DNA from 2 places in the Halobacillus naozhouensis genome. Region 2 is predicted to be linked to the other one. Evidence: a T-box and tRNA genes for the amino acid it is inferred to sense, from the RefSeq annotation. Region 2 holds a T-box; the other holds one or more tRNA genes.
The links. A T-box is a leader RNA that pairs with one kind of tRNA and senses whether it is charged. The one in region 2 lies ahead of tyrS (tyrosine--tRNA ligase), so its partner is inferred to be a tRNA-Tyr.
Positions count from the first base shown of each region.

Region 1 (4,991 bases), 1.5 Mb from region 2:
TCCTTTTAAGATAATTAGGCTTAAAAGGCATTCAATAACCGTATTTGTTGTCCACACGATTAGGCACTGAGTTAATTAATTTTATACATAAAAAAAACAGTACTTTGATTTACTCAAAGCACTGTTTTCATGGGCTTTAACCCTCATTTTTAATACCGGTGGCCGGGGTCGAACCGGCACTCCGTGAGGAACACGATTTTGAGTCGTGCGCGTCTGCCAATTCCGCCACACCGGCATGGAGGCGGCAACCGGAATCGAACCGGTGATAAAGGAGTTGCAGTCCTCTGCCTTACCGCTTGGCTATGCCGCCATATTACATTCTATACAGACTATTCAATATTATGAATATAAAATGGAGCGGGAGACGGGATTCGAACCCGCGACCCCCACCTTGGCAAGGTGGTGTTCTACCACTGAACTACTCCCGCATTTAATGGCTGGGCCAGCTGGATTCGAACCAGCGCATGACGGTACCAAAAACCGTTGCCTTACCGCTTGGCTATGGCCCAACAACATTCTTTTTAAAAAATGGGGCGACTAGTGGGATTTGAACCCACGCATGCCGGAACCACAATCCGGTGCGTTAACCCCTTCGCCATAGCCGCCATAATGATAAATGATAGAAAAGCAGGGGTAGTAGGAATCGAACCCACATTGACGGTTTTGGAGACCGTAGTTTTACCATTAAACTATACCCCTATAAAAGTGGTGGAGGGAGTAGGACTCGAACCTACGAACCCGATGGGAGCGGATTTACAGTCCGCCGCGTTTGGCCAACTTCGCTATCCCTCCATATTAAATGAATGGTGCCGGCCAGAGGACTTGAACCCCCAACCTACTGATTACAAATCAGTTGCTCTGCCAGTTGAGCTAGGCCGGCAAGCTGAAATGGTGGCTCGGGACGGAATCGAACCGCCGACACACGGATTTTCAGTCCGTTGCTCTACCGACTGAGCTACCGAGCCAGATCAATCTACTATTGTATGTAAATATGTAATCAGTGGCGGTCCGGACGGGACTCGAACCCGCGACCTCCTGCGTGACAGGCAGGCATTCTAACCAACTGAACTACCGGACCATATTTTGGTTGCGGGGGCAGGATTTGAACCTGCGACCTCCGGGTTATGAGCCCGACGAGCTACCGAACTGCTCTACCCCGCGATAATGTAATAACTATTATCTAGTTATCATGAAAATAAATGGTGGAGGATGCAGGGCTCGAACCTGCGACCCCTTGCTTGTAAGGCAAGTGCTCTCCCAGCTGAGCTAATCCTCCACAAAAGGAATGTGCCAAAGCATGAGTAAGGTGAATATGTACTTCATGCGTTTTTTGGTGACCCGTACGGGATTCGAACCCGTGTTACCGCCGTGAAAGGGCGGTGTCTTAACCACTTGACCAACGGGCCAAACGAATATCTTCGATATGGCGGAGAGCGAGGGATTCGAACCCTCGAAACCGCGAAAACGGTTTACACGAATTCCAATCGTGCTCCTTCGGCCAGCTCGGACAGCTCTCCGTAAATGGCTCCACCGGTAGGATTCGAACCTACGACCGATCGGTTAACAGCCGATTGCTCTACCACTGAGCTACGGTGGAATAAGTGCGAAACCTGGCAGCGTCCTACTCTCACGGGGATCGACCCGACTACCATCGGCGCTGAAGAGCTTAACTGCTGTGTTCGGCATGGGAACAGGTGTGACCTCTTCGCTATCGTTACCAGATCTCTGCTGTAATTCTTTTTCAAGGACAAGATATATTATAAGATCCTTGAAGGAAAATTTCAAGAGTTTTTTTGAAAACACTCAAAACTGGATAAGACACTCAAGACAAACATCATCTTCTACGTTTGAAATCTAGCTTTGACTCCCATAAACGGTCGTCTGTGCTTTTATGTTAGTTAAGTCATCGATTGATTAGTATCCGTCAGCTCCACGTGTCACCACGCTTCCACCTCGGACCTATCGACCTCATCGTCTCTGAGGAATCTTACTTACTTGGCGTAAGGGGAAATCTCATCTCAAGGGGGGCTTCATGCTTAGATGCTTTCAGCACTTATCCCGTCCACACGTAGCTACCCAGCCATGCTCCTGGCGGAACAACTGGTACACCAGCGGTGTGTCCATCCCGGTCCTCTCGTACTAAGGACAGCTCCTTTCAGATTTCCAACGCCCACGACGGATAGGGACCGAACTGTCTCACGACGTTCTGAACCCAGCTCGCGTACCGCTTTAATGGGCGAACAGCCCAACCCTTGGGACCGACTACAGCCCCAGGATGCGATGAGCCGACATCGAGGTGCCAAACCTCCCCGTCGATGTGGACTCTTGGGGGAGATAAGCCTGTTATCCCCGGGGTAGCTTTTATCCGTTGAGCGACGGCCCTTCCATACGGTACCGCCGGATCACTAAGCCCGACTTTCGTCCCTGCTCGACTTGTAAGTCTCGCAGTCAAGCTCCCTTGTGCCTTTACACTCTGCGAATGATTTCCAACCATTCTGAGGGAACCTTTGGGCGCCTCCGTTACTCTTTAGGAGGCGACCGCCCCAGTCAAACTGCCCACCTGACACTGTCTCCGAACCGGATCACGGTCCTGGGTTAGAATGTCCGTACAGCCAGGGTGATATCCCACCAGCGCCTCCACCGAAGCTAGCGCTCCGGTTTCTCAGGCTCCCACCTATCCTGTACAAGCTGTACCAACATTCAATATCAGGCTACAGTAAAGCTCCACGGGGTCTTTCCGTCCTGTCGCGGGTAATGCGCATCTTCACGCATAGTATAATTTCACCGGGTCTCTCGTTGAGACAGTGCCCAAGTCGTTGCACCTTTCGTGCGGGTCGGAACTTACCCGACAAGGAATTTCGCTACCTTAGGACCGTTATAGTTACGGCCGCCGTTTACTGGGGCTTCGGTTCAACGCTTCGCGCCAAAAGCGCTAACGCATCCCCTTAACCTTCCAGCACCGGGCAGGTGTCAGCCCCTATACTTCGCCTTACGGCTTCGCAGAGACCTGTGTTTTTGGTAAACAGTCGCTTGGGCCTTTTCACTGCGGCTCCTCGGCAGAGGAGCACCCCTTCTCCCGAAGTTACGGGGTCATTTTGCCGAGTTCCTTAACGAGAGTTCTCCCGCTCACCTTAGGATTCTCTCCTCGCCTACCTGTGTTGGTTTGCGGTACGGGCGCCTCTTTCCTCACTAGAGGATTTTCTTGGCAGTGTGAAATCAGGAGCTTCGGTACTTTAGTTCCCTCCCCATCACAGCTTGACGTTGCCGAGTGGATTTACCTGCCTCGACCGTCTTACTGCTTGGACGCACACATCCAATGGTGCGCTCTCCTTATCCTCCTGCGTCCCCCCGTCGTTCAAACGGAAAGGAGGCGGTACAGGAATATCAACCTGTTGTCCATCGCCTACGCCTTTCGGCCTCGGCTTAGGTCCCGACTAACCCTGAGAGGACGAGCCTTCCTCAGGAAACCTTGGGCTTTCGGTGAAAGAGATTCTCACTCTTTTTTCGCTACTCATACCGGCATTCTCACTTCTAAGCGCTCCACCAGTCCTTACGGTCTGACTTCGCAGCCCTTAGAACGCTCTCCTACCACTGATCCGTTCGGATCAATCCGCAGCTTCGGTGGTGTGTTTAGCCCCGGTACATTTTCGGCGCAGAGTCACTCGACCAGTGAGCTATTACGCACTCTTTCAATGATGGCTGCTTCTAAGCCAACATCCTGGTTGTCTAAGCAACTCCACATCCTTTTCCACTTAACACACACTTAGGGACCTTAGCTGGCGGTCTGGGCTGTTTCCCTCTCGACCATGAACCTTATCACCCATGGTCTGACTCCCAGAACAAAGTCGTTGGCATTCGGAGTTTGACTGAATTCGGTAACCCGGTAGGGGCCCCTCGTCCAATCAGTGCTCTACCTCCAAGACTTTCTATTCTGAGGCTAGCCCTAAAGCTATTTCGGAGAGAACCAGCTATCTCCGTGTTCGATTGGCATTTCACCCCTACCCACACCTCATCCCCGCAATTTTCAACTTGCGTGGGTTCGGGCCTCCAGTCAGTGTTACCTGACCTTCACCCTGGACATGGGTAGATCACACGGTTTCGGGTCTACGACCGCATACTCACGCGCCCTGTTCAGACTCGCTTTCGCTGCGGCTCCGCTTCTGATGCTTAACCTTGCATACAGTCGTAACTCGCCGGTTCATTCTACAAAAGGCACGCCGTCACCCATCAATGGGCTCCGACTACTTGTAGGCACACGGTTTCAGGTTCTCTTTCACTCCCCTTCCGGGGTGCTTTTCACCTTTCCCTCACGGTACTGGTTCACTATCGGTCACTAGGGAGTATTTAGCCTTGGGAGATGGTCCTCCCGGATTCCGACGGAATTCCTCGTGTTCCGCCGTACTCAGGATCCACTCCGGAGAAAAGAAGATGTCGATTACAGGGCTCTTACCCGCTCTGGCTGATCGTTCCAGATCGATTCATCTATCTTCTTTTTTGGTAACTCCAATGGAGTGTCCTACAACCCCAGAAAGCAAGCTTTCTGGTTTGGGCTGATTCCGTTTCGCTCGCCGCTACTCGGGAAATCGCGTTTGCTTTCTCTTCCTCCGGGTACTGAGATGTTTCAGTTCCCCGAGTCTGCCTTCGTTTACCTATGAATTCAGTAAACGATCCTACTCCATTACGAGCAGGGGGTTTCCCCATTCGGAAATCTTCGGTGCACAGCCTACTTACGGCTTCCCAAAGCATATCGGTGTTAGTCCCGTCCTTCATCGGCTCCTAGTACCAAGGCATCCACCGTGCGCCCTTATTCACTTAACTATCTGTGAAAAGACGTTTGAAAATTGATGTTTGATGTCTTGTCATCCCGTGTTGATCTTGCGATCAAACACGTTCTGAAATATCTTATCCAGTTTTCAAGGTTCACATTGAGAAGATCGTTTGATCTCTCAAAACTGAACAACCAACCAGTGCGTCTTCCGTATGGATCAGCA
Region 1 covers NZ_CP121671.1:1,159,127-1,164,117, reverse strand. Annotated here, with positions in the region: tRNA gene P9989_RS06080 (tRNA-Leu) at 154-235, opposite strand; tRNA gene P9989_RS06075 (tRNA-Cys) at 237-310, opposite strand; tRNA gene P9989_RS06070 (tRNA-Gly) at 354-428, opposite strand; tRNA gene P9989_RS06065 (tRNA-Gln) at 435-509, opposite strand; tRNA gene P9989_RS06060 (tRNA-His) at 530-605, opposite strand; tRNA gene P9989_RS06055 (tRNA-Trp) at 629-699, opposite strand; tRNA gene P9989_RS06050 (tRNA-Tyr) at 707-792, opposite strand; tRNA gene P9989_RS06045 (tRNA-Thr) at 805-880, opposite strand; tRNA gene P9989_RS06040 (tRNA-Phe) at 890-965, opposite strand; tRNA gene P9989_RS06035 (tRNA-Asp) at 1,002-1,078, opposite strand; tRNA gene P9989_RS06030 (tRNA-Met) at 1,085-1,161, opposite strand; tRNA gene P9989_RS06025 (tRNA-Val) at 1,201-1,276, opposite strand; tRNA gene P9989_RS06020 (tRNA-Glu) at 1,332-1,406, opposite strand; tRNA gene P9989_RS06015 (tRNA-Ser) at 1,425-1,517, opposite strand; tRNA gene P9989_RS06010 (tRNA-Asn) at 1,523-1,597, opposite strand; rRNA gene rrf (5S ribosomal RNA) at 1,609-1,722, opposite strand; rRNA gene P9989_RS06000 (23S ribosomal RNA) at 1,895-4,818, opposite strand.
Region 1: it has a tRNA-Tyr gene. The T-box ahead of tyrS (tyrosine--tRNA ligase) is inferred to sense a tRNA for this amino acid. The anticodon was not compared.

Region 2 (4,991 bases):
GGTTGGCGATATCCCGGACAGATGTTCCGTTAAACCCTTGACTATAGAAAAGCTGGCTGGCGACATCTAACACCTTTTGTCTTGTTGTATTTTGACGGTTCATCATTGAATTCCTCCTTACTAGAGGAGTTCCCCATTATCCGTTAAAATCCTTTAAGAATCGTACATCAATTCCCGACATTCCGGCAGGAATCCTGTCGAAATAATTAAATCATAGGAGGCTTTATCATGTTTCAGACCACACAGTATAAAGGTACAAAACAAGAACAATATCACCTGCTCATTAAACAGCTTGATGCACTGCTCGAGGGTGAACCCGATCAAATAGCCAACCTGGCAAATGCATCTTCCTTGCTTAATCAATTTCTAGAAAATGTGAACTGGGTCGGTTTTTATGTGTGGAGAGAGGATGAGCTGGTCTTAGGACCATTCCAGGGGCTCCCGGCATGTGTCCGTATTCCAGCTGGTAAAGGCGTCTGTGGAACTGCTGTTTCGGAAGGTACCTCTCAACGAGTTCACGATGTGAATGCTTTCCCGGGACATATTGCTTGTGATGCAGCCAGCCAATCAGAAGTTGTCGTTCCTATCTTCAAAGATGGTTCTATATACGGTGTCCTCGATATTGACAGTCCGTCTGTAGGCAGATTTGACGATACAGATGAAGAATTTCTATCGTTATTCGTTAAAACTCTTGAAAAACATCTTTAATAGTATGATTTAGGCTCTCTTAATAACTTAATAACAGATTACAGCCGCTCTTCTATATGATGGAGCGGTTTTATTGTTTCTTATTCGAGAATTTAATGTAAGCTAATAGTCTGGACAGGATTCATCCTTGACTTATATCTATAAAAATTCTATAATAGCCTTTGTGTAAAATAAATGGCAGCCTATGTGAATCCGGCGACTGTCTTCATTTTGTTCCTCGTTTAAGAGGTGCATCGCGTAACTCTCTGCTGCTGGAGCGATGGTGCATGAAAACAAAATGTACAGCGTTACAAGGAACACACTGTTTTTATTTTATGCAAAATAAAATAAAAGAGGAGGAAATACCAATGGCACGTTATACAGGATCAACCTGGAAAAAATCACGTCGTTATGGCATTTCTTTAAGTGGAACTGGTAAGGAACTAGACAAGCGTCCTTACGCTCCTGGACAGCATGGTCCAAATCAAAGAAGAAAACAATCTGAATACGGACTTCAGCTTCAAGAGAAGCAGAAGCTTCGTTTCATGTACGGCTTAACTGAGCGTCAATTCCGTCGCTTGTTCGAAGAAGCTGGTAACATGAAAGGTATTCATGGTGAGAACTTCATGATTCTCCTTGAATCTCGTTTAGATAACCTTGTGTACCGTCTAGGTCTAGCACGTACGCGCCCACAAGCTCGTCAGCTAGTAAACCACGGTCACGTAACTGTTGATGGCGGCCGCGTAGATATTCCATCATACCGCGTTGCCCCTGGCCAAGTAATTGGTCTTCGTGAGAAATCACAGAACCTAAACATCGTACAGGAAGCTGTTGAAGTGAGCAACTTCGTACCGGAGTATCTTTCTTTTGATGCTGATAAGGCAGAAGGATCTTACTCTCGCTACCCTGAGCGTTCTGAACTTCCAGCTGAAATTAATGAAGCTCTTATCGTTGAGTTCTACTCTCGTTAATAGCCTATTCTATGAAAACCACCCCATTCAGGGTGGTTTTCTTTTATGAATAAAATGGCAAAAACCGCCACCTCAGGTCATCCAATAAATGGGTGACCTGAGGTGGCGGTTTTTGGTAAATAATGAGCAATAAAAATACTTAACTAAGGGTAAGCTTAAATGAAGTAGCCTCTCCAGTTCCACTCAAGTCATGCAAAAACTAGTCAATCGACTCAGTGACCCCCACAACGTAGGGTAGTTCGGCGTTGGAACAGGACCGTTCTTAGCCGAACTTCCTTAAATGTCGAACTACCCCTGTCGTGACTACAGGCACTTGCCCATTATCTTTAAACGTACCGAATTAAAAAGTATTTTTTCTTTCCTCTGCGAATGATGGTAAACTTATCTTCAATCCGGTCCGTTTTGTTAATTGTATGTGATAGTTCCTGGTTTCGTTCCCCATTAATATAGACGGCCCCGTTCTTAATATCTTCTCGCGCCTGGCGCTTGGAAGAAGAAATTCCAGCTGCAACTAACAATTCAACCAACGCTGGTTCTTTTTCCTCTGAGTGGTATGCCGGCACATCTTTGAAACCCTGTTCGATCTCTGCCCCGGAAAGGGATTTTATATCTCCGCTAAACAAAGCTTCACTAATTCGCTCTGCTTGCTTCAAGGCATCCTCATCATGTACAAGTCGTGTCATCTCTTCAGCAAGACGACGTTGAGCTACCCGTTTCTCAGGCTGTGACTCTACTTCCTTCTCAAGATCAGCGATTTCGTCATGGCTTAAGAATGTAAAATACTTCAAAAACTTCACCACGTCACGATCATCGGCATTGATCCAAAACTGGTAGAATTCGTATGGAGTCGTTTTCTCAGGATCTAACCAAATGGCCCCTCCGGCTGTTTTACCAAATTTGGAACCATCTGCTTTCGTAATCAAAGGCATCGTTAAGCCAAAGGCTTCCGTTTCTTGCTCCCCGGCAGATGACCTGCGAATGTATTCAAGCCCTGCAGTTATATTTCCCCACTGGTCACTGCCGCCAATTTGTAGTGTACAATTTTCTTTTTCGTTTAGCTGTTGAAAGTCAAGAGCCTGTAAGATCATATAACTAAATTCCGTAAAGCTTATGCCGCTTTCAATACGAGACTCAACAGAATCTTTTGCCAGCATGTAATTGATACCAAAGTGTTTTCCTGTATCACGAAGGAAATCAATTATAGTCATCTGCGATAGCCATTCGTGGTTGTTTCTGGCGACAGCTGCGTTTTCTCCTTTATCAAAATCAAGCAATTTCGCAAGCTGCTGGCTCAATTTTTCGCTATAGCCAAGTACAACCTCAGCCGAGTTCAACTGACGCTCTGTAGACCGCCCGCTGGGATCTCCTATCATTCCCGTTCCGCCGCCAACTAAGGCAATCGGCCTGTGTCCAGCTTCCTGAAATCGTTTCAATAACAAGGCCGGAACTAAATGTCCAATGTGAAGACTGTCACCCGTTGGATCAAACCCGCAGTACAGTGTTACCTGTTTTTCATTTAAATGTTTACGTAATCCTTCTTCGTCGGTGATTTGATTAACCAAACCACGTTTCTCTAAATCTGTTAAGATATCCAATCTTCAACACCTCTGTTTTCTTGAAATTTTTAAAAAACAAAAAGACCTCCTCCCTAATAAAAGGGACGAGGTCTTTTCGCGGTACCACCCTTGTTGCACATAACATGCCACTCCATTGATAACGGTTGAACAATCAACCGTCTTCCGACCCTGTCAGAAGACTGCTCCAGACCGTAATTCAAGAGTAAATATATGCTGACTTCCAGCAGCCGCCAGCTCTCTAAAAAAGGGATTTACTCTCTACTTCAGCCATTCATCACACGAATAATTAAACTGTATTCAATTATTATCATAACTTGATTAAAAAGGCAACAGTGAATTTATGTAGAACCATGTCTTAAAACGACGGATATGTTATAATGTAGTGTGGAATTTAGGAGGGTTTTTAAATATGGGGAACAATAAAAAGTTTGATTTTCAGTATCTTAAGTCCCTTTGGGAGAGGGGAGTCATCCAAAAGAATACTCGCATCGGCTACGATGTGGCTTGGAATATTATATTATTTTTTATCATTATTGGAGTCGTCGGACTATTCTTCGCAGGCGGTGTCGGAGCTGGATATTTTGCCTCTCTCGTAAAGGACGAGCCTATGAGAAGTGAGGCAGAGATGCGGGAAAGTATATATAACTATGAGGAAACATCAGAGATTTATTTTGACGATGAAAACTACTTAGGAAAAATCCAATCGGATATATACCGTGAGGAAGTTTCTATAGACCAAATGAGTAAGCATCTGAGAAATGCGGTTATTGCAACAGAGGATGCCTACTTTAATACACATAATGGCGTTGTCCCTAAAGCTGTCATGCGTGCGATCATGCAAGAGGCTACGAACGCAGCAGTTAAAACAGGCGGTAGTACATTAACGCAGCAACTCGTGAAAAACCAAATTCTAACAAATGAAGTATCTTTTGAGCGAAAAGCAAAAGAAATGCTAATAGCCCTAAGGGTCGAGCGTTTTTTTGAGAAAGAAGAAATTTTAGAAGCATACTTAAATATTGTTCCCTTTGGCCGTAACGCAAACGGCCAAAACATAGCGGGTGCTCAATCAGCTGCTGAAGGTATATTTGGTGTAAGTGCGAAGGATTTATCCATCCCTCAAGCTGCTTTTATCGCAGGGCTCCCACAAAGTCCCTTTGCGTATACGCCATTTAAAAATAATGGTGAAGTAAAAAGTGAGGAAGAGCTTCAGCCAGGAATTAACCGCATGAAAGAAGTACTACAGAGAATGTATGAAACAGAATCCATTACTAAGGAACAATACGAGAAAGCACTGAACTTTAATCTAGTAGAAAATCTAGCAGAACCTACAAATTCATCGTATGAGAAATACCCTTTCTTAACCGATGAGATTCATAGACGTGCGAAAGATATTATCATCAAGCAGTTAGTTAAAAAGAACGGCGATACTATGGAAGACCTGGCTAACAATGATGAGCTGGCAGAGGAATACAATATTCTGGCAGAAAGGCGTTTGAGTACAGGCGGCTTCAAGATTCATACAACGATAGACCAGGAGATTTATGGTGTTCTTCAAAAAGTAAAAAATAATTACAATCGTTACCCTCGAAACAAGACGATTACGGTTACAGACCCTGAAACTGGAAAACAGGTTCAAAAAGTAATCCTTGGCCAAGTGGGGAGTACAGTTATTGAGAATTCCACTGGTAAAATAAAAGGGTTTATTGCTGGTCGTGACTTTGATCAGATGCAAGTGAACCATGCCACTCAGAGACCG
Region 2 covers NZ_CP121671.1:2,681,405-2,686,395, forward strand. Annotated here, with positions in the region: gene refZ (forespore capture DNA-binding protein RefZ) at 1-106, opposite strand, end outside; gene P9989_RS14080 (GAF domain-containing protein) at 229-708, shown strand; gene rpsD (30S ribosomal protein S4) at 1,056-1,658, shown strand; gene tyrS (tyrosine--tRNA ligase) at 1,985-3,253, opposite strand; T-box leader at 3,312-3,519, opposite strand; gene P9989_RS14095 (transglycosylase domain-containing protein) at 3,645-4,991, shown strand, end outside.